One region of the Actinopolymorpha cephalotaxi genome, then DNA from elsewhere that is predicted to be linked to it. Evidence: predicted binding sites of a transcription regulator. Region 1 holds the regulator's gene; each other region holds the start of a gene.
What was found. The regulator LexA, encoded in region 1, represses DNA repair genes until DNA is damaged. The targets are predictions, from matches to a motif close to TCGAACANNTGTTCGA.
Positions count from the first base shown of each region.

Region 2: a site for LexA is predicted at 4,168-4,183, ahead of FHR37_RS31075 (HNH endonuclease signature motif containing protein). Genes of this name have one in related genera too.
Region 3: a site for LexA is predicted at 2,055-2,070, ahead of FHR37_RS07565 (SAV_6107 family HEPN domain-containing protein). Genes of this name have one in related genera too.

Region 1 covers NZ_JACBZA010000001.1:1,404,401-1,414,010, reverse strand. Annotated here, with positions in the region: gene FHR37_RS06360 (SRPBCC family protein) at 16-411, opposite strand; gene FHR37_RS06355 (vitamin B12-dependent ribonucleotide reductase) at 513-3,359, opposite strand; gene nrdR (transcriptional regulator NrdR) at 3,579-4,073, opposite strand; gene FHR37_RS06345 (LysM peptidoglycan-binding domain-containing protein) at 4,571-5,266, opposite strand; gene lexA (transcriptional repressor LexA) at 5,626-6,363, shown strand; gene FHR37_RS06335 (hypothetical protein) at 6,407-7,273, shown strand; gene FHR37_RS06330 (ATP-dependent DNA helicase) at 7,328-9,445, opposite strand.
Region 2 covers NZ_JACBZA010000001.1:6,604,297-6,613,906, forward strand. Annotated here, with positions in the region: gene FHR37_RS29535 (alkaline phosphatase D family protein) at 1-836, shown strand, start outside; gene FHR37_RS29540 (galactose-binding domain-containing protein) at 1,139-1,936, shown strand; gene FHR37_RS31075 (HNH endonuclease signature motif containing protein) at 1,974-3,941, opposite strand; gene FHR37_RS29560 (ferredoxin reductase family protein) at 4,787-6,184, shown strand; gene FHR37_RS29565 (hypothetical protein) at 6,284-6,433, shown strand; gene FHR37_RS29570 (hypothetical protein) at 6,446-7,315, opposite strand; gene FHR37_RS29575 (response regulator transcription factor) at 7,460-8,251, shown strand; gene FHR37_RS29580 (HAMP domain-containing sensor histidine kinase) at 8,248-9,567, shown strand; gene FHR37_RS29585 (phosphoribosyltransferase family protein) at 9,569-9,610, opposite strand, start outside.
Region 3 covers NZ_JACBZA010000001.1:1,675,563-1,685,172, forward strand. Annotated here, with positions in the region: gene FHR37_RS07555 (DUF4126 domain-containing protein) at 1-68, opposite strand, end outside; gene FHR37_RS07560 (MFS transporter) at 357-1,763, opposite strand; gene FHR37_RS07565 (SAV_6107 family HEPN domain-containing protein) at 2,322-2,816, shown strand; gene FHR37_RS07570 (methyltransferase domain-containing protein) at 2,927-3,736, shown strand; gene FHR37_RS07575 (DUF3040 domain-containing protein) at 3,953-4,423, shown strand; gene FHR37_RS07580 (transglutaminase TgpA family protein) at 4,672-7,029, opposite strand; gene FHR37_RS07585 (DUF58 domain-containing protein) at 7,026-8,498, opposite strand; gene FHR37_RS07590 (AAA family ATPase) at 8,504-9,529, opposite strand.

The sequences.
Region 1 (9,610 bases):
TGGTTGCCGTACTCGTCACTTCTCCTGCGCGCGCACCTCGGTGGCGATGTTGCTCAACGTCTCGGCCAGCCCGGCGTCGATCGCCGGGTCGTCGGTGCGCTCGGTGTGCAGGGTGACAGTGACGACGCTGGTCCGGTTGTCGGCCTCGGCGACGCTGAGCTCGCCGTGGTAGTCGCTGGGGCCGGGGCTTCCCCAGCGCAGCGTGCGCTGGTCGCGGTCGGCCTCCAGCCAGGCCTCACCGGTCACTTCCTTGCCGTCGAGGTCCGCCTCCACCTCGACCTTGTTGCCGCCCTCGGCCTGCGCGCGGGTCATCGAGTGGAAGTACCGCGGCAGGTGCGAGACGTCGGAGAGATAGTCGAACACCACGTCGGGGTCGGCGTAGACGGTGGTGCTGGCCTGGCGGGTTCCCATGTCGACCACCTGACCACGGCCCGGATGTACCCGCAACCGGCTGTCCCCCGAAACCGGAGTTTCGGGGGACAGCCGGTGCTACCGACGGGTGGTACGCGGACTCAGCTGCAGCCGCTGGTGCTGCCGCAGCCCTCGCAGACGAAGCAGCTCCCGGCCGGGCGCATCTTCGTACCGCAGGTGAAGCACAGCGGCGCGTCGGCGGTCGTGCCCTGGATCGCCTCCAGCAGCTCCGTCGAGGTGTGTGCCTCGACCGGTGCCGGCTTGGCGGCAGGGGCGGACACCGCGGCCTCAGCTGCCTCCTCCACCTGGCGGAGCGAGGATGCGTCACCGGTGTCGGAGGGCACCTCGGCCGGCTCGTAGGACCCCGTCTCGAGCTGGCGCTGGCGCTCGTCCGCGGAGTAGATCCCGAGTGCCGAGCGGTTCTCGAACGGCAGGTAGTCCAGGGCCAGCCGCCGGAAGATGTAGTCCATCATCGACTGCGCCATCCGGACGTCGGGGTCGTCGGTCATCCCGGCCGGCTCGAACCGCAGGTTGGTGAACTTCTGGACGAACGTCTCCAGCGGAACGCCGTACTGCAGTGCGATCGAGATCGCGATCGAGAACGCGTCCATCACCCCGGCCAGGGTCGACCCCTGCTTGCCGAGCTTCAGGAACACCTCGCCCAGCCCGTCGTCGGGGTAGGAGCCGGCGGTCATGTAGCCCTCGGCACCGCCCACGGTGAACGACGTGGTGCGCGACGGCCGCGACTTCGGCAGCCGCCTGCGGGTGGGCCGGTACTCCACCACCACCTGGGGAGAGGTCTCCTCCTTCTTCGCCTCGGCCTTCTTGGCCCGGGCGTCGGACAGCGGCTGGCCGACCTTGCAGTTGTCGCGGTAGATCGCGAGGGCCTTCAGACCCAGCTTCCAGCCCTGGAAGTAGATCTCCTCGACTTCCTCGACGCTCGCCGTCTCCGGCATGTTGACCGTCTTGGAGATCGCCCCGGACACGAACGGCTGCACCGCGGCCATCATGTTGACGTGGCCCATCGGGCGGATCGCCCTGGTGCCCATCGCGCAGTCGAACACCTCGTAGTGCTCGGGCTTCAGGCCCGGTGCGTCGATGACGTGGCCGTGCTCGGCGATGTACTCGACGATCGCCTCGACCTGCTCCTGCTGGTAGCCGAGGCTCGCCAGCGCGCGCGGAACGGTGTTGTTGACGATCTGCATCGACCCGCCGCCGACCAGCTTCTTGAACTTGACCAGCGCGAGGTCGGGCTCGATGCCGGTGGTGTCGCAGTCCATCGCCAGGCCGATGGTGCCGGTGGGCGCGATCACCGAGGCCTGGGCGTTGCGGTAGCCGTGCTTGCCGCCGGCCTCCAGCGCGCCCTGCCAGGCCTGCCCGGCAGCGGACAGGACCGACCGGTCGAGCTCGCCGACCGAGCGCACGGCGTCGTTGGCCGCGGCATGCTTGCGGATCACCCGCTGGTGCGGCACCGCGTTGCGGGCGTAACCGGCGTACGGGCCGACGATGCCGGCCAGCTCGGCCGAACGCTTGTAGGCGGTGCCGGTCATCAGCGAGGAGATCGCGGCCGCCATCGCCCGGCCGCCGTCGGAGTCGTAGCCGTGGCCGGTGGCCATCAGCAGCGCGCCGAGGTTGGCGTAGCCGATGCCGAGCTGGCGGTAGTCGCGGGTCGTCTGCCCGATCGCCTCGGTGGGGAAGTCGGCGAAGCAGATCGAGATGTCCATCGCGGTGATGACCAGCTCGACGGCCTTGGCGAAGTTCTGCACGTCGAACTGCCCGTCGTCCCGCAGGAACTTCAGCAGGTTGAGCGAGGCGAGGTTGCACGAGGAGTTGTCCAGGTGCATGTACTCCGAGCACGGGTTGGACGCGGTGATCCGCCCCGTCTCGGGGCAGGTGTGCCAGTCGTTGATGGTGTCGTCGTACTGCAGACCGGGGTCGGCGCAGCCCCACGCGGCCTCGGAGATCCGGCGGAACAGCTTCTTCGCGTCGACCTCGTCGATCACCTCGCCGTCCTGCCGGCCGCGCAGGCCGAACGACGTGCCGCCCTCCACCGCGCGCATGAACTCGTCGGAGACCCGCACCGAGTTGTTGGCGTTCTGGTACTGCACGGAGTGGATGTCGGCGCCGCCGAGGTCCATGTCGAACCCGGCGTCGCGCAGCGCGCGGATCTTGTTCTCCTCGCGCGCCTTTGTCTCGATGAACTCCTCGACGTCGGGGTGGTCCACGTCGAGGATGACCATCTTCGCCGCCCGGCGGGTGGCACCACCGGACTTGATCGTGCCGGCGGACGCGTCGGCGCCACGCATGAACGACACCGGACCGGAGGCGGTGCCACCGGAGGAGAGCAGCTCCCGGCTGGCCCGGATGCGGGAGAGGTTGACGCCCGCGCCGGAGCCGCCCTTGAAGATCAGCCCCTCCTCCTTGTACCAGTTCAGGATGGAGTCCATCGAATCGTCGACGGCGAGGATGAAGCACGCCGAGACCTGCTGGGGCGAGGGCGTGCCGACGTTGAACCACACCGGGCTGTTGAAGCTGAAGTACTGGTGCAGCAGCATCCAGACCAGCTCGTGCTCGAACACCTCGGCGTCGCCCGGAGTGGCGAAGTAGCCGTGCTCCTCACCGGCCGCGCGGTAGGTCTTCACCACCCGGTCGATGAGCTGCTTCAGGCTCCACTCGCGCTCGGGGGTGCCGACGGCCCCACGGAAGTACTTCGTGGTGACGATGGTGGACGCGTTGACCGACCAGAAGTCGGGGTACTCCACACCGCGCTGTTCGAAGACGGTCTCGCCGGTCTTCCAGTTCTGCTGAACGACGTCCCGGCGCTCCCAGGTCACCTCGTCGTACGGATGGGTGCCGGGGGTGGTGAAGATCCGGTTGACCTTCAGTCCCTTCGCCGCGCGACCCTTCGCGCCCCCGCGAGTGCTGGGACTGCTGACCGTCTCCGTCATGCTGGTTCTCCTTGTCCTGCTGGTCGTCTGCGCCGACCAGCTTCGTGGCCCGGGTGGGCGGCTTCCCCTCGTCCGCCCGGGCAGGTCGTGGACTTCTTTCGGGTCCTGCTTCGTGTTGGCTACGTCGTGGGCGACCACGGGGCCCGGGTGCGTCCGGGGCCCGCGGCCGGTGTCCGGCCGCTCGTCAAGAGCGGCTTGTCGTTGTCAAGGGCCGCTTGTCTAGGGCCTGGTGGGTTGCCCGCCCGGGCGTGGCTCGGGCACCGTCTCGTCGTGCTCGGCGCGTAGCACCGCGATCTCGGTCTCGAAGTCGGCCAGGGTGTCGAAGCTGCGGTAGACGCTGGCGAAGCGCATGTAGGCCACCTCGTCCAACTCCCGGAGCGGACCGAGAATGGCGAGCCCCACCTCGTGGGAGGGGATCTCCGCCGAACCGGTGGACCGGATCGCCTCCTCCACCCGCTGCGCCAACTGCGCGAGGGAGTCCTCGGTGACGGGCCGACCCTTGCACGCCTTGCGTACCCCGGTGATGACCTTCTCGCGGCTGAACGGCTCGGTGACGGCGCTGCGCTTGACCACGGCGAGCGTGACCTGCTCGACGGTGGTGAACCGGCGCTCGCAGTCCAGGCACTGGCGCCGGCGCCGGATGGCGGCGCCGTCGTCGGCGGTGCGGCTGTCGACCACCCGACTGTCAGGATGCCGGCAGAACGGGCAGTGCATCGCCTCGTGACTCCCCTCGCCGCCGGCGGGCACGACGCCCGGCCGATCTTCGTCCGACCCTCGCCGGCACCGTCTCCCCTGGGGACGAACCTGTGGATGACCTGGGGAGAACCTGTGCCTTGCGAATCACAACCTGTGGATGACTTACAGGTCTGTAACTACCACATCTAGGGGTACGCTACGTCGCTCCCGCCGGGCATGCAAGGCGCTCCGCGTGTCGCCGCACACACGTCTCGGCGTCCTTGCAGGTCAGGCTCCCGGCGCGATTCGAATACAAGCTCCCGGCTCGGCGTGTCGGCCCGGAGATGTCGCGAATGCGAGGCATGGCGGCCGGCCGCCGGAGGGCGCACGACGTACGTACCGGCGGGACGCATGGACGTACCGACGCGCGCGGGGATACCGACGCACACGGCATAACAGGCGCACACGGGGATCCAGGCGCGCATGCGGGTCCCGCCGCACACAGAGTTCGCGCGGTGGGGTTGGGGCAGGCAGGTTCAGCGCGCCTGGACGGGGACGACCAGCCGCTGGCCGACGCGCAGGTCACCTGCGCGGGACACGTCGTTGAGCCGGGCGATCTCGTCCACCGTCGCCCGCGGGTCGGCACCGGGGGTGAGCTGGGTGGCGATCCCCCACATCGTCTCCCCCGGCTCCACCGTGATCGTGGTCGTGGCCGTCGAGTCAGCGGCACCACGGGCCGCGGCGCCGAACGCACCCTGCGCCAGAAGCCCGAGAACGCCGACGAGCGCCAGCGTCGCCATGGCCGTCAGCGTGGTCAGCACCAGCCGGCCACGCCTGGTCAGGCGGAGAGTCGACGGGTCGGACCGCCCGCGGGCGGCCGGAAGCACGCACGACCGCACGCCCCGCGGTCGCGGGGGGCGTCGACGAGCCCCCGGTGCGGGGCGCACCCGCCCGGGCGCCACCTCGCTCGCACCGCCCCGAGCCGTGCACGGCGCCTCCACTCGGGCGGCCGCCTCCGTCTCCTCGTGCGGCACCCGCAGGAACGGACGGACGCCGCGCGGTCGGAGCTCTCGCGGCCGAAACTCTCGCGGCCGGGCGTCGCGGGACCGGACGTCGCCCGGGCCCACCGGCGGCGCGACCGGGCTGAGGTGCCTTTGGCCGCGGTCCGGAGCACCGCCGGCCCGACGGGACACGAAGTCCTCGAGATAGACCACCGACGCGCTGTTGCTCATCGTCCGACCTCCCACGAACACCGATTCACTTCTGTCACGCCTTCGCCGTCCACCACGCCGCCGGCGGCGGCTTCCGCTGCACACATCCGCGCCACCACTTCCGCTTCGGCGCTCGAACGACTGTTCGACCTTCTTACTGATGGATTTCTACACCAGCCCACCGACAAGCACCAGAGTTCGCTCGAAAACACGTTCGACGCAGACGCCCGGAAGCTCCGTTACCCGGCATTTCGGGACTCCGGTAAATCAATCGCGACACGCGTCGAACAGATGTTTGAAAGTGCTCTGACCAGGCTCTAGGCTCACTTCCGAGGGCCGGCAGAGTCGCGGCCCGACATCTGTGGAAGGAGACAGCCGCTATGCCCAAGCGGAAAAACACGGCGACGGAGTCCCCTACGGCGAACGTCCGGGAGCTGCCCGACGGGCCGCCCGACGCGACCGGACTCACTCCACGCCAGCGACGCATCCTCGAAGTCATCCGAGATTCGGTGGAGACCCGCGGATATCCCCCGGCGATGCGTGAGATCGGTGAGCTGGTGGGCCTCACGTCCTCCTCGTCGGTGGCACACCAGCTCAGAGTCCTGGAGAGCAAGGGCTTCATCCGCCGCGACCCCAACCGGCCCCGGGCGCTCGAGGTGCTCGCACCGTCCGCGTCCACCCGGCGGGCGTCCCTGTCGGGGGTGCCGGCCTACGACGAGACCGACAGCGGTGAGGACCGCCCGGCGCCGGCATTCGTGCCCGTGGTGGGCCGGATCGCGGCCGGTGGCCCGATCCTGGCCGAGCAGTCGGTCGAGGAGATCATGCCGCTGCCGCGCCAGCTCGTCGGCGAGGGTGAGCTCTTCCTGCTTCGCGTCCGGGGTGACTCCATGGTGGAGGCGGCCATCTGCGACGGCGACTGGGTGGTCGTCCGTCAGCAGCCCGAGGCGGAGTCGGGCGAGATCGTCTCGGCGATGATCGACGGCGAGGCGACCGTCAAGACGTATCGGCCCCGTGACGGAAAGGTGTGGCTGGTGCCGCACAATCCCGCGTACGAGCCCATCCCTGGAGACGACGCCGTCATCCTCGGTAAGGTCGTCGCGGTCCTACGTCGGGTCTGAGCAGGCTGCGACGCTCGTCACAGGAGTTATCACCGGGAGCGACATGTCCGACCCAGCGGCGGAGACCGGCACCACGACCGGATCCAATCAGGCACCCGTCAACGCGAGTGTCGCGGAATCCGGACGGCCCGGACCCCCGCCGAAGGAGCCGCTGGACCCCAATGCCGGGAAGAGTCTCACCATCGAGGTGGACGGGACGCGATGGGCACGCGTCCCGATCCAGACCGCTCTGTTCGGTCGAGGTGACCCGGTGGCGGACAAGCTCAGCGACTACGTCGTCAAGACGGTCCGGCTGGCCGAGGACGACAGCAGGTTCGAGGGCGCCTTCGACGAGCCGTGGTACGTCGTGGTGAGCGAGAAGATCGTGGCGATCTCCCAGGGCCGGTCCTACTTCACCTGGGAGATCAACCCGACCCCGGCGGCCCGGGTGCTGTCGAAGTGGGTGCAGCGCACACCGCACGGCATCGGACTCGGCAGCCCGTGGACCATGCAGCTGGCCATCAAGGAGGCCGGCCTGCCACGCATCGTGGTCGCGGCCGGGGCGAGCGTCGTGGGCAAGGCGCTGGGCCGGCGAGGCTGGTTCTACCGGGTCGCCGGTCACCGGGTCAACGCGATCGACGGGCCCACGCCCTACTCCGCGTTCCCGTCGAACGTCTCCGCGAAGCTGCCGCCGAAGGCCCCCGACAAGATGGCCGCCGAGATCACCGCGACGCTTCGCAAGGTGCTCCCGTCCGGTCCGGCCGGCACGCTCGGCGGCACCGTGGTGATCGACTCCAACGACCTGGGGCGGGACGTCCTGGGACACGACACCAGCCGGCCGATCGAGTTCTTCGCCGAACTCTTCCGCGACAACCCGTTCGGCCAGGGCCGGCAGCAGACACCTGTCGCGGTGTGCGTCCACCGTCCCTGACCGGGCCGTGACTCGGCGACACCAGGTCGACACCCATCCGGCCCGGCCGCTGTCTCACTCCTCGCGGGCCGACCGCAGTCGGCGCAGCGCACCGAGCGCGACGTCGCGGTCTCCGGTGAACCACATCGGCGGCAGCGACGCGCGCAGGTAGTTGCCGTATCGCGCGGTGACCAGCCGCGGGTCGAGCACCGCCACCACGCCACGGTCGGTCGACCTGCGGATGAGCCGGCCGACCCCCTGCGCGAGCAGGAGTGCGGCGTGAGTGGCGGCCACGGACATGAAGCCGTTTCCTCCCGCCTCGTCGACCGCGCGCTGACGCGCCGAGGTCAGCGGGTCGTCCGGGCGCGGGAACGGAATCCTGTCGATGATCACGAGCTGACAGGCGTCACCCGGCACATCGAGGCCCTGCCACAGCGACAGCGTCCCGAACAACGACGTGTCCGGCTCGGCCGCGAACCTCCGGTGCAGCTCACTCAGCTGCCCCTCGCCCTGACAGAGCACCTCGACTCCCAGCCGGTCCCGCACCGCCGCGGCCGCCTCCTCCGCCGCCCGGCGGGACGAGAACAACCCCAACGTCGCGCCGCCGGCCGCCTCGACCAGCTCGCTCACCTCGTCCAGGACCCGCGGGGAGATCCCGCCCCGGCCGGGTGGAGCCAACCTGCGGGCGACGTAGAGGATCGCCTGCCGCTCGTAGTCGAACGGCGAACCGACATCCAGACCCCGCCATGGCAGCGGCTCAACGATGTCCTTGCCGCCCTCGCTCGCCGATCCGCCGTCCTGGTCGCCGGTCCGATCGGTCGCCGGCTCCCCGCCCGTCTCACTCCCGCCACGTCCCTTCCGGCCGGCCCCGTCCTCACCGTCCGGGATCCGGTCGACCGGACGCAGACCCACCGACCGGGCGGCGGAGTCGAAGTCCCCGCCCAGCTTCAGCGTCGCCGAGGTGAGGACGCAGGTCCGCTCGGAGAGCAACTTCTCCCGCAGCAGCCCCGCCACCGACAGCGGCGCGACCCGTAGCTCCGGACCACCCCGCTCACGTTCGGCCACCCACACCACGTCGTACGGCGACAACCCGCTGACGCGCTCGGCGACGTCGCGGATCTGCTCGACGTAGGAACGCGCCTGCCGGCGACCCGACTCGGCGTCGGAGTCCTTCTTCTCGCTGGGAAAGGCCGACCAGGCCGCGCGCGCGGAGTCACGGACCAGCGCGACCGCGGCGGTGAGCTCGGAGCTGGGGGTCTCCACCCTGCCCAGCGGGGCGGACGCCAGCGCCGAGCGCAGCGCCTCCCCCGCGTCCTCCAGCGGATCGGCCTCACCGCCCTCACAGAACGGCGTCGCCCGCCGGGCAGCGCGTTCGATCATGCCCGGGGAGAGCTCGGCCGAGGCGGTCCCGGTCACCCGGGCCGCGAGTTCGTGCGCCTCGTCGATGATCACCACGTCGTAGTCCGGCAGCACCGAGATGTTCTCCAGCGCGTCGATCGCGAGGAGCGCGTGGTTGGTGACGATGACGTCGGCCCCGTGAGCGCGCTCACGGGCGCGCTCGGCGAAGCACTCGGCGCCGTACGGGCACCGCTGCGCGCCCAGGCACTCCCGGGAGGACACCGCGACCTGTGCCCAGGCGCGGTCCTGGTGGGTGGGCGCGGCGTCCCGGTCCCCGTCGCCGCCGGTCTGCGCCTGCTTCGCCGCCCACGACCGAAGCTCCAGCACCTGCCGGCCGAGCGGACCGCTCGGCACGCGTTCCAGCAGTGCGCCCTGCTCGTCGGGCACACCGTCGCGGACGCGGTGCAGGCAGGCGTAGTTGTGACGTCCCTTGAGGATGGCGTACGACGGATGGCGTTCGAGCCGCTTCTCGATCGCCTCCGCGAGCTGCGGAAGGTCGCGCCCGACCAGCTGGGACTGCAATGCGAGAGTGGCGGTGGCCACCACGACGGGACGCCTGCCGCCCCCGGGGTTCAGGAACGCCGGTATGAGGTAGGCGAGGGACTTCCCGGTGCCGGTACCCGCCTGAACCACCAGGTGCTCGCCGGTGGAGATCGCCCGGGCGACCGCATCGGCCATCACCAGCTGGCCGGGACGCTCCATGCCGGCGAGCGCGTCGACGGCGTCGTGGAGCAACTCTCGCACGCGGTGGTCGGGACGTTGCTGGTCGGCGGAACCCCGCGCTGCGTCGGCCATCCCGCGAGGCTATACCGGCATGGTCCGGACCGAACCGACGGCACCGCACGGCCGGGACCAGGCCCGACATGCCACCGTCCGGCCCAACATGTCGCCGCCCGGCCCACAATGCCACGGCCCGGGCACGCGCCTACCGGTCTGCCGGATGTCCCCAGGATGTGGTGG
Region 2 (9,610 bases), 5.2 Mb from region 1:
GGGCGAACGCCTACCGGGCGTACTGGGAGCACATGCCGTTGCGGTTGCCGCAGGAGCCGGTCGGGCCGGACGCCGAGTTGTACCGGCGGTTCACGTACGGGCAGCTGGCGGAGTTCAGCGTGCTCGACACCCGGCAGTACCGCTCCGACCAGGCCTGCGGCGACGGCCTGAGGACCGACTGCCCCGGACGGCTCGACCCGTCGCGGACGCTGCTCGGCGCCGAACAGGAACGGTGGCTGCTGGACGGCCTCGGCGCCTCCCGCGCGCGGTGGAACGTGATCGCGCAGCAGATCATGATGTCGCAACTGGACTTCACCACCGATCCCGGCGGGCAGTTCAGCATGGACCTGTGGGACGGCTACAAGCCCCAGCGGGACCGGGTGGTCGACGGGCTGACCGAACGGCACGTCACCAATCCCGTGGTCCTGTCCGGTGACTTCCACCGCAGCATGGCCGCGGAGGTGAAGACGAACTTCGACGACCCGGCCTCGGCCACGGTGGCGACGGAGTTCGTGGGTACGTCGATCAGCTCCGGCATGGACGGCGCGGACCGCGACGAGTTCGCCGAGCCCTTCCTGGCCAATCAGCACGTGAAGTTCTACAGCGCCCTGCGCGGGTATGTGCGGTTCGACCTGAACCAGCAGGAACTGCGCTCGGACTACCGGGTGGTGCCCTACATCCGGCAGCCCGGCGCGCCCGTGCAGACCCGGGCGAGCTTCGTGACCGAGGACGGGCACCCGGGCCTGCAGCCGGTCGCCGACAACCCGACGCTGGGCGTTGCCTACTCGGAGAACATCCAGCCGCCGGAGCCGCTGCAGTACCCACCGGACAAGTAGCCCGGACGAGTTGGCCCGACAACTGGCCGGACAAGCAGCCGGACAACCGGCCGGACAAGTAGCCGGACAGCCGGCCGGACAAGCAGAGAGGGGTGGTCGACGTGACCGAGGGGCAGCGATCCGGGGTGCGGTCGGTGGCGGCGCTACCCGGCGTTCGGCGGTGGCGTCCCCGCCACCCCGCGGCCGTCGTCGCGACCGCGGCCGTCGCGGTGATGACGGTAGCGGCGGCGATGACCTCACCGGCGTCTGCATCCGCACCGGCGTCTGCATCCGCACCGACGCCTGTATCCGCTTCGACCTCTGTGTCCACACAGGCCGGTGACAACCTCACCTTGACAGCGACGCCGCAGACGCTGAACGTGCTGGCCGCACCCTGTGGAGCACGGATGGTCGACGTCGCCGTACGCAACGACTCCTCGCAGCCGACGTACGCGGACGTCCTGCTCACCGCCGACGCGCCGGTCCGCACGACGCCCGACGTCATCTCCAGCTACCTTCCGGCGGGATACACGCTGCACACGCCTGTCCAGGTGTCCGCGCCGTTGGGCAGTGCCGACTCCGACGCGAAGGTCACCATCAAGGCGGGCCGGACCGGCCGCGGTCCCCAGATCTCCGTGCCGGTGGTGGTGAAGGCTCCACCGAGCGGTCCCGGGGCCAACCTCGCACTGGCGGCGTCGGTGAGTGCCTCGTCGTCCCACGCGAACTTCAAGGCCTGCGGTGCGATCGACGGCAACAGCAACTCCGACGACTGGCAGACCGCCACCGGCTGGAACGACGGCACCTCCCGGGTCTTCCCGGACTGGCTGGCGGTGACGTTCGCCCAGGCGCACCAGGTGAGCCGGGTGGAGATGAACACGCTGAACTCCACCCGTTATACGGCTGCGCGGTACGGACTGCGGGACTGGGACGTGCAGGTGTGGGACGCCGGCGCCAACGGTGGCAGCGGTGACTGGCGTACGGTCGCCAGCGTGCGCGGAAACACCGCCGGCGTGGTCAACTCGACGTTCGATCCGGTGTCCACGACCGCAGTGCGCATCTTCGTCATCGCATCGAACGACTCGACGTACTCCCGCATCGTCGAGCTCGGGGTCTACGAGTGATCGGTGCGGGTACCCCGCGACGAGGTTGTTGTCCGCGTCAGTTCAGTGTGGCTTGGGCGTCGAGGATGACGCTGACGGCGTAGTGGAGGTCGAGGGGGTCGCCGGACCACCAGGGCGGGGTGAGCACGTCTTCGCCGAGTGTGGGGTGGAGGTTGGCCCAGTGGTCGAGTACGGCTCGGGCGAGGTTGTTGTTGGTGGTGGCTTCGCGGGTGGGTGTGTCGGTGAGGCCTGGCAGTGGGGGTGTTGCGGGGATCTCGGTGCCGTCGGGCCGGTGGAAGCTGAAGTGTCCGCCGGGGCGGGCGGTGAAGGTGTGGCCGCCTTCGTGGGCGAGCCAGTGGTGGTAGCGGCAGATGAGGACGAGGTTGGCCAGGGTGGTGGGGCCGCCGTGGGACCAGTGGCGTGCGTGGTGGATCTGGAGTCCGTGTCTGGTGGTGCATCCGGGTGCTTGGCAGGTGTGGTGTGCGCGGATTCTGACTGCTCGGGCGGTTGCGGCGCGGGGGTATCTGGTGGGGTCGCTCAGGCCTCGGATCTGGCCGTCGGGGCCGAGGTGGACGGCGGTCACGGTCGATTCGCAGGCGAGGCGGTCCGCGGTGTCGGGGGCGAGTGGAACGCCGTCGTCGAGAGTTGCTGCCTGGTGGGCGGCTGAGCGCACCGTTGTGGGATGTAGGTGGATGATGACGCGGTATTTGTCGGCGGAGTTGAGGAATGCTGGGGTGTGGGTCAGCAGGGTTTCGGCCATCAGGACGAGTGCGTCTGCGGCCAGTGCGGCGCGGTGGCGGTGGGGGACAGCGCGTGGTGTGTCGCGTGGTGGTGCGGTGTTCGGCGGAGTCTGGTGTGGTGGGTGGTCGGATTCTTCCGCGGAAGAATCCGGGCCGGTGTCATCCGGGGCGGACTGGCGGCCGTCCTCAGACGGATCGGCGGTGTCGCCGGGCTTCGTGGAGCTGGGGGTGCCCATGGTGTCGGTCGAGCCGGTGGTGCCGGTGGTGCCGACGGTTGGGCCAGGCGTGGTGGTTGAGGCGGTTGGGCCAGGTGTGGTGGGTGAGGCGGGTGGAACAGTCGGGTTGCCTGGAGCGGGTGAGGCCGGTGGGTTGGGTGCCGGCGAAGGTGCGGACTTTCCGGCCAGCAGTGTGTCGAGTGCGGCTTCGAGCGCCGCGACGACGGTCGCGCCTTCGTCCGGGGCCAGCCTTCCGCGGATGACCAGTGAGCCGTCCTCGTCGTAGAACCACCTGATCCCGCGCCGCATCGCTCGCCGGTGGTTCTGCTCCTGGGAGCGTGCCGCCGAACAGCCGCGAGCGATCCGGTCGAGTTGGGAAGCGGTGGCGCTCCAGGCGAGGTTCAGCAACTCGTCCTCAGCGTCAGCTTCGGTGTCGGCGTTGGGGTCGGTGCCGGGCTCCTCGTCCACCTCGGGCTCGGCCTTCTGTGCGCGACCATGGGCGTCATCACCCGGACGAGCGTCGACTCGATCCCGGCCTTGGCCCTGGCCCTGGCCCTGGCCTTGGTCCTGGTCGGCGGTCTCGTCGTCGGTCCGTTCGCGTGCTTGGTTGGACGACTGCGCTTTCGTGCCGGTGTTGTCCGCGGTGTTGTCCGCGGTCTTGTCGCCGGTCGAACCTCGGTCTGGAGGGGACGAACGTTGGTCGGCGTCGGCGATCCTTGTGAGCGCGCGCACCTTGGAGTACGACAACCGGCCGGCGGCGAACTCCGCGGCGACCTTCGGGAGGTTTTCCAGGGCGCGTCCGACCCGGAGGTGTTCGTACGCGGCGGACAGACTCGTCCCGCAACGCCAGGACAGCCACTGTGCCGTGGACCTGCACCCGGAGGTGCGCCAGCCCTCGCGGCGGTCGAAGGCGACGATCAGCCGCAGCCACTCGTGCGTGGCGATGGCGATCCTGGAAGCGAGGTCGCAGATCTCGGCCTCCAGACCCTCCAGCGACCTGGGCGTACCTGTGCCGGTCGTACGCGTGCCGGGGCCGGGCGTGCTGTCCTCGGCAACTCCTGCGGCGGGCACTCCTGAGGCGGGCACTCCCGAGGCGGGCGCATCTGTGGCGTCCGCATCGGGTGGCACGCAGGTAGAGGGCGGTGGAGCAGGTGGAGTGGGCGGAGCAGGTGGGGACTGTCCTCCGGTGTGCGCGGGGTCAGGTGGTGTGGGACGAGGGATCCGGGCCACAGGCGTGGGGGTCGCCGCGGGCGCGTCCGTCGGCACAGGGGTGAAGGTCGAGGTGGAGGCGTTGCAATCGCTCATGTGTTCGATGGTAGACCTGGCCACCGACAAGTCGGTTGGTTCGCCGAATCGGCTCGGTTCGGCGAGCCTCGTCCGTCGTCGGCACCACCGTCGAGAGGCGGCGGGGACCGGCGCTCGCGGATTCTTCCGCGGAAGAATCCGCGACTGCCCGTGTCGAGAGCGGCCACTGCGGGCGAGTGCCGACTGCGGGCGAGTGCCGACTGCGGGCGAGTGCCGACTGCGGGCGGGAAGGTGGCCGCTGAGAAACAGGGCCGGCGCCTTTCTGGGACCGGACTCGGATCCGGAGGAGATCGGTTCCGGAAGAGATCGGTTCCGGAGGAGGCCGGATTCGGAGGAGACCGGGCTCGGATTCTTCCGCGGAAGAATCCGGCCGCGTCCAGTCTCCCGTTCGGGAGGGATCGGAGCAGCAGGCGACGCTTCGGTGACGGTCCGGACCCGTGGGCGCACTTGGAGGTGCGGACCGGGCCGGCAGGCCGTACTTCGAAGTGATGATAGGGGCGCCTTAACGAAGGCTTAGCGTGCCGAGCGAGTGGTCCTGCTGGCATAGGCGACGTCCTTGATCCTCTCGGGTCGCCCCTGATCGACCAGCCCCTTCGGAGGTCGCACCACTGATGTCCGCCTATCTGCGGGTCACGCCCACGCCCCACCATCGTGCGGCGCCCCGGCTGGCCGAAGGTGGGTACCGCACCACCGACCGTGTCCATGCGCGGCGATGGACCCTTCTCCTGCTCGCCCTCGTGATCACCCCGCTCGCGCTGTGCGTGGGTGTGGGACGGCTCGGGCCGGACAGCATGACGGCGGAGCTGGCGGTGGCGGGCGGCCTGGTCGCGCTTTCCCTGATGGTGGCGGCGATGGTGCTGCCCTCGCGGATCAAGTTCCTGACCGCGCAACTGGGAATCGAGACGGTGCTCCGGGCCCACCGGGCGGTGGCCATCCTGGCCGTACTCTTCGTCGCCGTTCACGTCGTTCTGGTGGTGGCCGCCAACCCGAAGGGGCTGCGGATCCTCGACCTTCGCAGCGCCCCGCCGCGAGTGTGGGCCGCGAGTGCGGCAACGGTGGCGATCGGCGCGCTGGTGGTCCTGGCGATCACCAGGCGCCGGCGTAACCCGAGGTACGAGGGGTGGCGCATCGTGCACGTCGTGCTGGCCACGGTCGCCATGGTGGGTACGGCGCTGCATGTCCTGTGGCTGCACATCCTGGTCGACCGGACGCTCACCCGTTGGTGGTTCGCCGGCCTGACGGCACTGATGGTGCTGCTCGCCGTGTACCGCTGGGCCTGGCGACCGCTGCGGATGCTCCGCCGTCCGTACGTGGTGGAAGAGGTGCGCCCCGAGTCGTCGAGCTCGGTCACGCTGGTGCTGCGTGCGCGTGGCCACGTCGGGGTGAAGTTCCGGCCGGGGCAGTTCGCCTGGCTGAAGTTCGGCGGCTCGCCGTTCACGTTCGAGGAGCACCCGTTCACGATCGCCTCCGCGGCGACCGAGCCCGCGCGCAAGGAGTTCACGATCAAGGCGCTCGGCGACTTCACCGAGCTGCTGTCCGGGCTCCGGCCGGGCCGCCGGGTCTACCTGGACGGGCCGCACGGGCGTTTCACCACGGACGGACTCCGCTCCGCCGGATTCGTTCTCGTGGCCGGTGGCGTCGGCATCACGCCGATGCTGAGCATCCTGCGTACGCTCGCCGAACGCCGCGATCGCCGCCCCCACCTGTTGCTCGTGGGAGCGCGGTCCGTCGAGGACTTCCTGCACCGCGCCGAACTCGCCGACCTGCAACGCAGGCTCGACCTCGTGGTCATCGAGGTCGTCGGCGACCCACCGGAGGGGTGGTGGGGTGAGGAGGGCTACATCGACAAGTACCTGCTCGACAACTACCTGCCCCGCGGCCGGCTGCGCACCCGTACGGATTACTTCCTGTGCGGACCGCCGCCGATGTTGTCCGCGGTGCTCGACGCGCTGTACGACCTGGAGGTACCCGCGCACCGAGTGCACACCGAGATGTTCGACATGGTCTGAGCCGTACGCGACCTGACCTGACCTGCCTGATCTGACTCCTGAACTGACCTGACTCCTGAATTGACCTGAGCCTGACCGTTGTCCGAAGGGATCCGACTCTTGTCCAGCCGAAACGTCCCGCGCCGAGTTGGCCGCAAGGTGCGCCGCAACGTCCGCCGCAACGCGTGGCGCTTCTATCTCCTGACCGGTACGCCGACGATCGCCGCCATGGTGGGCATGGCCGAGATGCGCTGCTGGCTGTGGACCTGAGGTCGTAGCGACTCAGTGGTGGCGGGTGCTGTCGTCGCTACCCGAGGGGGCGACGGAGTCGGAAGTGCCGCGTTCGCCCGACTCGCTGGTCTCGGTGTGGGGCGAACCGTCCTCGACCTGCGCGGACGGCCGGCCGCTCACGCATCGGGCATCGAGTTCGGATTCACCCGACGGGGAGCGGAACTGCACGTTGATCCGGGTCGGCCCGCTCTGGCCGATCTGCATCGACCAGCCGTCGGTGGGCGTTGCGTAGAGAAGTTCGATGGTCGTACCCCGGCAGCTCGCGCTGACCTGGCCGCCCCGCAGCTGCCACGTCTCGGTGACCTCTGGTGGCGAGGAGGGCGCGGGCCGGGGTGCCGGAGCGCCGGCGGGACCCGGCGCCGTTCCGTCCTTGCTCGTACGACCGGCTCGGGAGGTGGGGTCGGCGGGGACCGGACCGGAACCGCCCGGATCGGCCCGGTTCGCAGAATTCGCGGGATCGGCGGGGCTTGCGGGGTTCGCCGGGTCGGCGGGGTTCGGGCGGCCGGGTTCACCAGCCGTGCCGTCGGCCCCGGCCAGCCGGTGGCCCGGGATGGCGGAGGGGTGACGCCGATCAGGACCGGCCGGGCCGGGGGCCGCCGCCGGGGCGCCGATGATCCCCTCGGGACGGCCGGGAGTCGGGCCTCGTTCGAGGCTGCGGGACGGACTGGTCGTCCGCAGTGCCTGGTCGATCGCGTGCGGTGACAGGACCGGCATGCTGCCGTCGCCGACCTTCGCGCCGACGAAGCAGACACCCTGCCAGGTGATCGTCATGGCGATCGCCGTCGCTCCACACCAGGCGGCCCCGAGCACGACGGCCTTGCCGGCCGAGGGCGCGGAGCCGGCACGTCGTCGGGCACCCATCCCCGCATCCTCGCGCCGTCGAAGGGCCCGGTTCGATAAGCCTGGGTTAAGAGCGGCTCAAGACACGCTCCCGGGGCGGCTGGATCGGGCCCGAACCGCCTACCGCTCTCCCCGGCGGCCCTCCGACGGGTTACCGTCCTGCCCGTGTCGTACCTGCTCCTGGTGGAGGACGACGCCGGCATCCGCACCTCACTGGTGCGGGCGCTGCGCGAGCGTGGCCACACAGTCCGGACGGCCGCGAACGCGATGGACGGGTTGCAGGCGGTGCTGGAGGAGTCACCGGACGTTCTGCTCCTCGACCTCGGGCTCCCCGACCTCGACGGGACCACCCTGCTGCCGATGATCCGCGCCGTGAAGCAGGTGCCCACGATCATCATCACCGCGCGTGACGACGAGGCCGAGATCGTGCGCCTGCTGGACGCGGGCGCCGACGACTACGTGACCAAGCCGTTCGGCGCGGACCACCTCGACGCTCGGGTGCGGGCGGTTCTGCGCCGGGCGGAGGTGAGCGGTACGGCCGGGCCGGTCGAGGTGGGAGGTCTCGTCATCGACCCGGCCAGGCGTACCGCCGTTCTCGACGGCCGGGAACTCGACCTGAGCCGCAAGGAGTTCGATCTGCTCCACCACCTGGCGGGGCGTGCGGGGGAGGTGGTGTCCCGCCAGGAGCTGCTCACCCAGGTGTGGCGGCAGCCGTACGGAGGGGCGGACAAGACCATCGACGTGCACCTGTCGTGGCTGCGGCGCAAGCTCGGCGAGAGTGCCGACGCACCGCGGTACCTCCACAGCGTGCGCGGCGTGGGAGTCAAGCTGGTCCCGCCCGAGGTGCCGTTGCAACCTGAGGTGCCGTCGGAACCTGAGGTGCCGTCGGAACCTGAGGTGCCGTCGGAACCCGAGATGCCGTTGGAACCCGAGGTGCCGTTGGAGCCTCAGGGATGAGACGCCTGCTGGTCCTGTACGGCGCCGCGATCACCTCGATCGTCATCGTCGCGCTGCTCGGGCCGCTGGCGATGCTGGTGCGGTCGATGGCCGAGGAACACGCGATCGGCCTCGCCCACCAGGAGGCGCAGGGAGTTGCCGTGGTGGCGGCGGTCGCCAGCGGGGACCGGCTCACCGCGGTCGTACGTTCGGTGAACGCGTCCACCCAGCGGCAGACCACGGTCTTCCTGCCCGACGGCACCAGTATCGGCGTACCGGCGAAGCGTTCGGCGAGCGTGGAACTGGCGGCCCGCGGGCGGGCGTTCACCGCGGACGTGCCCGCCGGGCGGGAGGTGCTCATACCGGTCGGTGGGCCGAAGGGCGTCGCGGTCGTGCGGACGCTGGTGCCCACCGAGCTTCTCCGGGAGGGTTGGCGGCCCGCGCTGTTCACCCTGGCCGCGGTGGGTGCCGTGCTGCTGGCGATGGCCATCTTCGCGGCCGAACGCATCGCCACCCGGATGGCGCGTTCGGTACGTGACCTCGCCAGCGTCGCGAACCGGCTCGGCGAGGGCGACCTCGCCGCCCATGTCGTACCTGACGGCCCACCCGAGGTCGCGTCGGTCGGCCGGGTGCTGAACCGGCTCGGCGACCGGATCAACGAGCTGCTGGCGAGTGAACGGGAGTTCGTCGCCGACCTGTCCCACCGGTTGCGTACGCCCATCACCGCGCTGCGACTGGACGCCGAAGGTCTCTCCGACCCCGAGGAACGCCGGCAGATGGGCCGGCACATCGCCGAACTCGAAGCGTCGGTCGACGCCCTGATCCGGGCCGCCCGGCAGCCCGGTGGGCACCTGGGTGGCCCGGCGAACGGGCCGGCGGGCGGGCAACCTGCTCGCCGAGCCGAACAGGGCCGATGCGATGCCGTCCGTGTGGTGGCCGACCGGGCACGGTTCTGGTCGGTGCTGGCCGAGGACCAGCACCGTCCGCTGCGGGTCGACCTGCCGAACTTCCCGTGCGTCGTCCGGCTGGAGGCGGCCCGGCTCGGCGCCTCCCTGGACGCCCTGATCGACAACGTGTTCGCCCACACCCCGGACGGGTCCGCGTTCGTGTTGTCGGTGACCAGGCGGCGCGGCGGCCCGTTCGTCGTCGCCGTCGAGGACGCCGGCAGCGGAATCGCCGACCTGGCCATGACCCGGCGCGGGCGCAGTGGGGTCGGCTCCACCGGGCTGGGCCTCCACGTCGTCCGCCGCGACGCCGAGGAGGCCGGCGGGCGGCTGCTGGTCGGGCGGTCACCGGCCGGCGGTGCGCGGGTGGTGCTGGAACTCCCGCCCGCCTGAGTCAGCGGGACGCCTTGGCTCGCAGGTGGCTCGTGAACCAGCG
Region 3 (9,610 bases), 270 kb from region 1:
GTCTCCTCGTCGCCGGTGGCCGGCCCGGACCGCACGCCGGCACTGCACGCCAGCACAGTGTCGCCCACGACCCCTGCCGAACGCGGCCGCCGGGCCGGACGGCCGCCGTGTCGGCGCCGTCTACCCAGGGCCGCTGGTGTCCGGCCCCCAGCGGACAGCCGGCACAGGAGTGGTGAGTACCTACGTGGGAATGAGTACGACGCCGGATGCTCGCGTCGGCCGGTCCGAGCCAGGATCTTTCCAACGCGTTCGGCGGTCTTTCAAGGCCGCGGACGCCCGCCACGGCGGTGGTCCTGGGCCCGGACCTTTCGCCGCCGCGGCGGGACGGCGCGGGTGGGCCCCCACGGGGGTGGGGCTCACCCTGCCGGCCGACGCTCCGCTTCCCGGCCGGCCATCCCAACCTCCGCCGGCCGTACTTCCGCCGGCAACGCCCCGGCAGGCCGTACCTCCGCCGGCAACGCTCCCGCCGGGCCAGGTACCCGCGGCGCCCCCGGACCGGCGATCGCCAGGTCGTTCACCGGCTCCGGCGTTGGTCGGCCCTCTTGGCGCGCGGCCGGATCCCGGCCGACCACGGCAGCCGCCGCGACCCCGGCGGCCACACCGGCCCCGACCAGCACCCCTCGACTCGACGTCGCCTGGGCGATCACCCCGGCGAGCAGAAGGGCCAGGGCCTGGCCGAGTTGCAGTGCGGTGTTGGCCAGGCCGACCACCCGGCCCCGGGCGCCGGCGGGCACCAGCCCGACGATGGCGGCCTGAAGCTGGGCGACGTGCCCCATCGCCAGACCGGCCAGCAGCAACGCCGCCACCACGAGCACAGCCGGCCCGGCCAGCCCCGCCGCCGCGATGCACAGCCCGACCGCGACCGCCCCCGGAGCCACCAGGCGTTCCCGCGTCGGTGTGGACATCCGCCCCACCACGAGCAGACCGACCGCGCTGCCCAGCGGCGGTGCCGCGAGCAGGATGCCCGCGCCCTGTTCGCCCAGCCGGAGTTCGGCTGCGAGCGGCAGGGCGAGTCCCTCCGCGGTGGCCAGGACCGTCGGCCCCAGGAACAGCAGGCAGAACAGGCTCGGCATCCGGGCGGTGTCCCGGACGACCCGCAGGCCCTGCCAGGTGTCGCGCAGGATCGGCTGACGCGTGCCCGCGGGACGGGCCGGCGCCGGCCGCGGCACGACGAACACCGCGAGCAGGACGGCGGAGACGGCGTACGCCAGTGCGTTGACACCGAGTGCCGCGGGCGAGCCGATGAGGACGACGACGAACCCGCCGGCCGCGAAGCCGATCACCTGGACGGCCTGCTGGCTGGTGGCGACCAGAGCGTTTCCGGCGGCGAACCGCTCGGTGGGCAGGACGTCGGCCAGGATCGCCGTCCGTGCGGCTCCGAACGGCACCCGGAAGAACTCCGCGAGCAGGAGCAGGGCGAGCGCCAGCGGAATGTTGTCGCCGAGGAACGCGATCAGCCCCGTGACCACGGCTCGTACGACGTCACACGTGATCAGGAGGCCGCGCCGGGGCAACCGGTCGGCCAGGGTGGACAGCACCGGGCCGCCCAGCAGGCCGGGCAGGTAGGTGACGGCGAACGCCACCGCGGCCAGGGCGGCCGACCGGGTGCGTTCGTAGACGAGGGCGGCCAGAGCGAACTTTCCCAGCTGACCGCCGATCCGCGAGGCGACGTCCGCGACGAACAGCCCCGAGAACTCGTGGTTTCGGAGCAGGCCGCGATAGCCGGTCTGGGCCGGCCCAGCGGACTCGTCGGTACCCCTCACCTTGTGCATCCTGCCGCAACAAAGACACTGTGCGTGCGACATTCTTCACAGAAAATCACCAAAGTTCGCCGCTGCCCGGATTCTGTCCCGTTGACGGCGGTCGCCGACCCGCCGCCCCCGGCGCTGACTGCACCCCGGCGATCGGCGTCGGCCGGGAGTGTCGGTGGTCACCGCAAGACTGGCGCCATGGCAGTACGTGGGTGTCACGCGAGGCTCCGCGCCACCTCGCCCGGGCGAACGCACCGGGTCCGGTTGACGGCGACGGCCCGGTGGGTTAACTTCTCTCGTAGGTCGAACGTATGTTCGAGCTGCCGATTCGGGGGAGCCGAGCGATCTCCCGAGTCGGTTCGCGAAGTCCGACGGGGGTGGCTCGTCCCTGCCCCCGCTGGATCGCCGTTGACCCCGGGCGGGACGCGCAGGGGCAGGGGAAAGCGTCCCGCCCGGTTCGGCGGCAGGCGAGCTCGGCGGCTCATCGGCGCCGGTGCCGACGGGCAGCACGCAGGCTCCGTCCCGGCCACGGCCGGGGTGGGCGCTCCGAGGCAACGGAAGGGCTAACTCATGCGCACACAGTCGAGTCCGTCGTTCCAGGCTCCACTCGGGCCGAGCGTCTTCGAGGCGCTCGACCGGGCCCGGGCGTCGCTGGCCGAGGCGCGGATGGCCGAGCTCGCGACCGAGCGCTACTCCGCCGCCCACATCGCCGCTCTGCGCACGGCGGCAGCCGTCCTGGCCGCGCGCACCGGGCCGGCCGTTCGCCGCGGTCGCCGCGACGCGTGGACACTGCTGGCCCGGGTCGCCCCGGAGCTCGCGGAGTGGGCGGCGTTCTTCGCCGCCGGAGCCGGCAAGCGCGCGGCGGCCGAGGCAGGACTCCCCAGAGCGGTGACCGACCGGGACGCCGACGATCTGGTCCGCGACGTCGAGCGCTTCATCGCGGTGGTCGAGGCAATGCTGGAGCTGCCGCACCAGCCCTCGCTGCCGCATCAGTCCGACCCGGCCGACGGCGATCGCCTGGGCCGGACGGGCCTACGGGTCCACGGCCCGGGGGCGGCCGCCTGACGAGTGGCGGGTTACCCGCGCGGATGAGCCACTCGCCTCACCGGCGCCCACGTCGCAACACCCCCTTAGGCTGGTGACGCCAGTCATCCAGCCCAGAGGAGGGCCGTTTCGTGCCCGAGCGCAGCCTGGACGTCGAAGGTGGCGCCGCTCACCGGGCCGCCGACTCCCTCAGCGGTTCGGCGCCCGGACGCCGCCGGTCGCTTCGGGACGAGGTGCTCGGACGCCTGGTCCGAGCAGCCCTCGACGACCAGGTGGCCAAGTCCGGCCGGTCTGCCCTCCGGGTGGTCGACGCCGGCGGCGGCACCGGGCACCTCGCGGTCCCGATCGCGCGCATGGGCCACCAGGTGACTGTCGTCGATCCGAGCCCCGACTCCCTGGCCGCGCTCGAACGCCGGGCCGCGGAGGCGCGCGTCACCGAAAGAGTCCAGGCGGTGCAGGGCGACGCGGTGGGCCTGCGGGACCTTCTCGGCGAGGAGACCACCGACCTGGTGCTCTGCCACAGCGTGCTGGAAGTGGTCGACGATCCGCAGGTGGCCGTGCACGAGATGGCGCGTGTGCTGCGGCCCGGGGGAGCGCTCAGCCTGGTGGCGGCCAACCGCTACGCCGCAGTGCTGGCCAAGGTCCTGGGCGGCCACCTCGACCAGGCGCGGGCGGCACTCGACGCCGCCGACGACCCGGTGGAGGCCGGCCCGACGCCGCGCCGCTTCACTCCCGAGCAACTACGCGATCTCGCCGAGAACGCCGGACTCGCGGTGGTCGATGAACGCGGCGTGAGGGTCTTCGCCGATCTGCTGCCGGCCGGCCTGGCCGACGAGCCCGGGGCGACGGCCGCCCTGCTCGACCTGGAGTCACAGGCCTCGGCACATCCGAAGTTTCGCGCCCTGTCCGCCCAGCTCCACCTGCTCGCCCGCAGGCAGTGATCCCGGCCGGCGGGCCTGAAGCCGCCGGCTCGGGTACGGTGTCGGTGGGAAGCATCGCTTCGAACGTCGCCATGCGGACAGAGGTCGTCGTAGCCGACTTTTACCCGCCGGTACCGTCGAAGGTGCAAGGTCGGCTACCGTGCCGTTCCGAGCCTGCCTAGACTTTCATCTAGGCTCATTGAAGATCGAACACGGCAGCGTCCCGTTGGAGGTCAGGTGCCTCTCTCTGACCACGAGCAGCGACTGCTCGAGCAGATGGAGCGGGCCCTTGCCGCCGAGGACCCGAAGTTGGCCTCGGCGTTGCGGGGGGTCGATCTGCGCACGCGTCAACGTCGGCGTGCCGTGATCGGAGCCGCCGTCTTCGTCGTCGGCATGGTGTTGATGCTGGGCGGCGCGATCATGATGACCACCCGCCAGAGCTCGGGCTTCGTCGCGGTGAGCGTGCTCGGCTTCCTGGTCATGCTGGTCTCCGCCTATTACGTCGCGACCAGCCTGCGGCACATGCCCGCGGCCGGTGAGACGACCAAGGTGGTGCCGCTTCGCGGGCGCGGACAGCGACCACGCGGCGGCCAGGCGAAGCCGAGCGGACAGGCGAAGCCGAAGGCCCGCCGCCCCAAGCCCAGCGGCACCTTCATGCAGCGCGTCGAAGAACGCTGGCGGCGCCGCCGCGAAACCGGCGGGTACTGACCGACCGGCCTCCCGCCTCGGCCCGGTCCGCCGTGCCGTCCGCCTGCCTCCCATGCACCCTCGCCGTGCCCACCTCGCCGTGCTGCCTACCTCCACGCACCCCGCCGTACCCACGTCGGCGTTGCCGCGTCGGCCGCAGATGTGGCGCCCACCGCGGCGACCGGAGCTCGGTACCCGCGCCCCGCGGCGAACCGTCTGCAGGTGGTGCGGTGCCCGGAGTTCGGCGGACGGTGCCCGGCGACGGAAGCTCAGCGGCTGGTGCCGGCCATCCGGCCGCGTCGCACCCGGCGGGCAAGGCGCGGCCCGAGCGTGTCCACCCGGTCCAGCAGCCCGGTCACCGGAGACCACAGCGCCGGCAGCCGACGCCACAGGGAGACCGGCGCCAGCCACGCCCTGAGCCGGTGCGCTCTGGTCAGCTGACCGGACAGCGCCCGGGTCACCGTGACCACCGCCGCGCGCACGTCACCGACGTCGCCCGGAGTCGGGGCGTACCGACCGCGTTCGACCGCGTCGACCACGGTCCGAAGCGCCTGGTGCGCTGACGCCGGAAGCCGGTCGGCCAGTCGGACTCCGGCTGCCCGCGGGGTCGTGGCGTTGTCCCACGGGACGCCGAGGTCGGTCGTCACGTCGGCGAGCTCCCGCCAGGCGGCCTCGACCAGTCGTTCCGGGTCGCGTTGCGACAACCGGGACCGCCGGATCCCGACCCGGGTCAGCATCGGCATGGCCACGACCAGGAGCACCGCCAGAACGCCCAGCACGGGCAGCACATCGAACGACGGGCCGGTCGGTGTGGTGGGTACGGCGTTGATGTTGTCGTGCCGGTTGGGCAGCGGCGTCGGCGACGACGACGGGTTGCGGTTCTGTCGCGGGTCCTCGGGGTTGTCGCGCTGGTCGGGAACCGGGGTGTTCGGCGTGGCGGTGTCCGGGACGGTCCAGACCGGAGCGACGCCGGTCTGCGACTGCGGGGTCGGCTCGAACCGCACCCATCCGTATCCCGCGAAGTACAGCTCGGGCCAGGCGTGGGAGTCGTGGGAGGTCACCAGCCAGCGCCCGTCGGCCTGCCGGGTGCCCGGCATGTAGCCGACGCTCACCCGGGCGGGGATGTCGAGCGAGCGCGCCATGATGGCCATGGTGGCGGCGAACTGCTCGCAGTAGCCGCGCCGGTCGGCGAGGAACTCGAGCATGGCCGACCCGCCGTGGCCGGGCTGGACCTCGAGGTCGTAGATGAAGTCGTTGCGGAACCACGTCTGCAGCGCCACCGCCTTGTCGTAGGCGGTCCGCGCCTTGGCGGTCTCGGTCCGGGCCAGCCGCAGCACTTCCTTGGGGATGTTCGGCGGGAGCTTGGTGTAGCGGTCGAACACCGCGGCCGGCGGGGGCCCGGCGTTTCGCAGCTCGGCCGGGGTGTAACCGACATCCAGGGTGCGTACGTCGTAGGAGAGCCCGGCCGACTCCTGACCGCGGAGCACGATGTCCAGCGTCGCCGGGTCGTACCCCCAGTCGGCCGTCGTCTTCACCGCGGTCGGGGGGTACGGCGTCGGCAGCCACCTCGACTGCAGCGAGTCGGCCACCTGGAACTTCGTCGTCACCGCGGTCTTCGCGACGTTGCTCCGCAGCCCCGGCGGGTCGGGGAGCCGCCCGTAGTCGGAACGGTCGGGGGTGACGTTGCTGACGTTGCGGGGCGAGGGCCGCCACCGGTCGCCGTCGAACTCGTCCAGCGTGACGAGCTTGATGTAGTCGGGGGAGTTCGTGCCGGTGGTGTACGTCATCACCGGGAAGTCCTGTGGACGCTTCAGGTCGCGTTTGAGGTCGACGATCGGGTTGTTCACCTTGATCGTGCGGCTGGCCGGTCCGAGCCCGCCGCCCTCCCCGCGCCCCAGCACGCTCTCCGGAAGCGTCGGCACGACCGCGGGTACGACCACCGCGAGCCCGATCACCGCGGCGCTCACCCGCCGGCCGGTCTGCCCGAGCAGCGACGTCTGCACCGTCTCCTGCGGCCCGGCGACGTCGTCGGCGAGGCCGATCACGCGTCCCCATCGGCCGAGGCGTTCGCGGCCCTCGCCGAGCAGCAGGACGACGTACCCGATCGCGGCGGGAATGAACGCGAGCGCGGAGATGCCGCCGGAGACCGTGGTGGCCGGGATGCTGTAGACGAGGAGCAGCGGCAGGCCCGCCCACGGGGTCAGCCGGTAGGTCGCCGCCAGCAGGTCCACGGCGATCGCCACCAGGCCGATGCCGATCGCCGTCACCATCACCAGGTCGGCGTCATAGGGGACCGGCGCGGCGTAGCGCACCACGATCAGCAGCCCGTCGTTGATGCGGTGGGCCAGCGCCAGCACCGACTCGCCGGTGGGCAGGAAGCCGAACCGCAGGTCGTGGGGTGCGTAGACCAGCACGAACGCCCAGCCGAGCGCGGCCAGCTGCCCGACGGGCACGAGCAGCCGGGGAGTACCGACCTGGCGCAGGACGAACCCGATCGTGGTGACGAACAGCGCCGCCAGCACGGTCGACCACAACCACTCGGTGGTGGCGTACGCGGGGAACAGTGCGAGCGAGGCGAGGACGGTGGCGAGGAAAGCCGAGAGGCTCCGGCGAAGCGCGCTGCTCATGACGCCTGTCCTCCCCAGGGTTCCTCGCGGGCGGCCGGGGGAGCCGGGGAGTCGTTCGCCACCCCGGCCAGGAACCCGGGCACGGCGGGCGGTGCCGGCGAGGACGATGAGTACGCGGAGGACGCAGCCGCGGGGGACGCGGCCGCGGGGGACGCAGCCGCGGGGGACGCGGCCGCGGGGGACGCGGACGACCCGGGCGCTGCGGCCTCCTCGCCGAGCATCAGCTGGGACCAGGCAGCCGGAACGCTCGTGCCGTGCCTGACCACGCAGACCCGCCACCCGCCGTGGCGCAGCATCCGCACACTCTCCGCGAGTTGCTCGGCCACCGCCTGGGGCGAGCGCTCGTTGCCGGCCGCCCACGACGGGGTGTCGACGACGATCGCGAACGCCGTGTTGGAGCGTTGCCGAGCCTGCACCAGCGCCTGGGCCTCGGCGGGGGTGACGACCCCGAGCACCGCCACCAGCAGGCCGTGCGAACCGTCACTGCTCGCCGTCAGGGACGTCTGGGACAGGTGCCCGATCGACGACGGGCCGACCACGGCGAGCGCGTCCAGGATCTGTCCCTCGGACTCCACCGACGGGCCCGACTCCCGCGCGGTCGCCAGCACCGACGCGCCGGCGTCGGTCAGCAGGCGTACGGAGAAACCGCGGCGCAGCAGGTGCACGCCGACGGAGCCGGCCGCGCTCACCGCCCACTCGAACGACGACGTCGCGCCGCTGCCGCGATGGCTGATCCGGCGGGTGTCCAGGAACACGGTGGCGCGGCTCTGCCAGGGCTGTTCCTCGCGCCGGACCATGAGTTCCCCGCGGCGGGCGCTGGACCGCCAGTGCACCCGGCGCAGGTCGTCACCGTCGCGGTACTCGCGGACGGTGACGTCCTCCTCGCCGTCGGCGGACACCGCGCGCTGGTTGTTCTCGCCGCTGCTGGACCACTCACCGGCCGCCTTGGCCGACGGGAGGTCGTGCACCCGCGGCGTCACCAGGAACACCTCCTGGGCGCGGAAGGACCGGGACATCTCCACCAGCCCGAACGGGTCGGTGACCCGCAGGGTCAGGGGGCCGACCGTGAACCGGCCGCGGGCCTCCGACCGCACGGGGTAGGTGACGTCGCGGCGCCACCGGGCCGACATGCGGTCCAGGACGAACCGCGGCTTGGAACCGAGGAGGTACGGCACCTGGTCCTCGAGGAGCAGCAGGCCGGTGGGCATCCGGCCGACGTTCTCCAGCCGCAGGCGTACGGTCGCCTGCTCGCCGACCTGCACCCGCACCGGTTCGATCGTCCGCGAGGCGGCGATGCGGTAGCGGGTGCGGGTGACCACGAGGACGGTCACCAGCGGAAGGGCGAGGAGGAACACCGCCACCCGGAGGAGGTCCTTCTGCCCGAGGGCGACGGCGCAGACCGCGGCGGCGACACCCGCGGCGAGAAAGGCCCGGCCGCGGGTGGTGAGGGAAGAGAACCGTCCCCCCATCCGGGTCACCGAGAGCGGCGGTGCGGGTCGGGGACCGGAACGGTCCGCACCAGGTCGGTGACGACCTGCTCTGCCGAACGCCGGGCGATCTGGGCCTCCGCGGCCGGCAGCAGGCGGTGCGCGAGGACCGGCACGGCGAGCGCCTGCAGGTCGTCGGGCAGGACGTACTCCCGGTCGTCGAGCGCGGCCGCCGCCCGGGCGGCCCGGACGAGGTGCAGGGTCGCCCGCGGCGAGGCGCCGAGTCGCAGGTCGGGGGAGTTGCGGGTGGCGGTCACCAGCGCGATGGCGTACTCCTTGACCGCGGGGGAGACGTAGACGCCCTGCACGATGTCGACCAGCTTGGCGACCTCGCGGGCGTCGGTGACCGGCTCCAGGTCGTCCAGAGGAGAAGCCGACCCGTGGGCGTCGAGCATCTCCAGCTCGGCCTGGGGGCTCGGGTAACCCATCGAGACGCGGGCCATGAACCGGTCGCGCTGCGCCTCGGGCAGGGGATAGGTGCCCTCCATCTCGATGGGGTTCTGCGTCGCGATGACCATGAACGGCGCGTCGAGGTGGTAGGTCGTCCCGTCGACGGTGACCTGGCGCTCCTCCATGCACTCCAGCAGCGCCGACTGCGTCTTGGGCGACGCGCGGTTGATCTCGTCACCGACCACGATGTTGGCGAAGATGCCACCCGGCCGGAACTCGAAGTCGTGCGTCTCCTGGTTGTAGACCGACACTCCCGTGACGTCGCTCGGGAGCAGGTCGGGAGTGAACTGCACCCGGCGTACGGAACAGTCGATCGAACGCGCCAGCGCCTTGGCGAGCATCGTCTTGCCCACGCCGGGCACGTCCTCGATAAGCAGATGACCTTCGGCGAGCAGGACCGTCAGCGCGGTCCTCACCACGTCGGGCTTGCCCTCGATCACGCGCTGGACCGCGTCGCGGACACGGCCCGCGGTCTGTGCGAGATAGGGGAAGTCCGCCGCCGGAGCCCAGCGCGGCTCCTCCGGTCGCCTCGTCGGCTCGAACGTCGGGCCGGTCGACACCATGGCCTCCCTCACCAATGGGCCGCTGGCGAAGCGGCGCGTGGGTCCGAGTGTCTCAGGTTCTGGTCCTGCTGGGGATGGGGG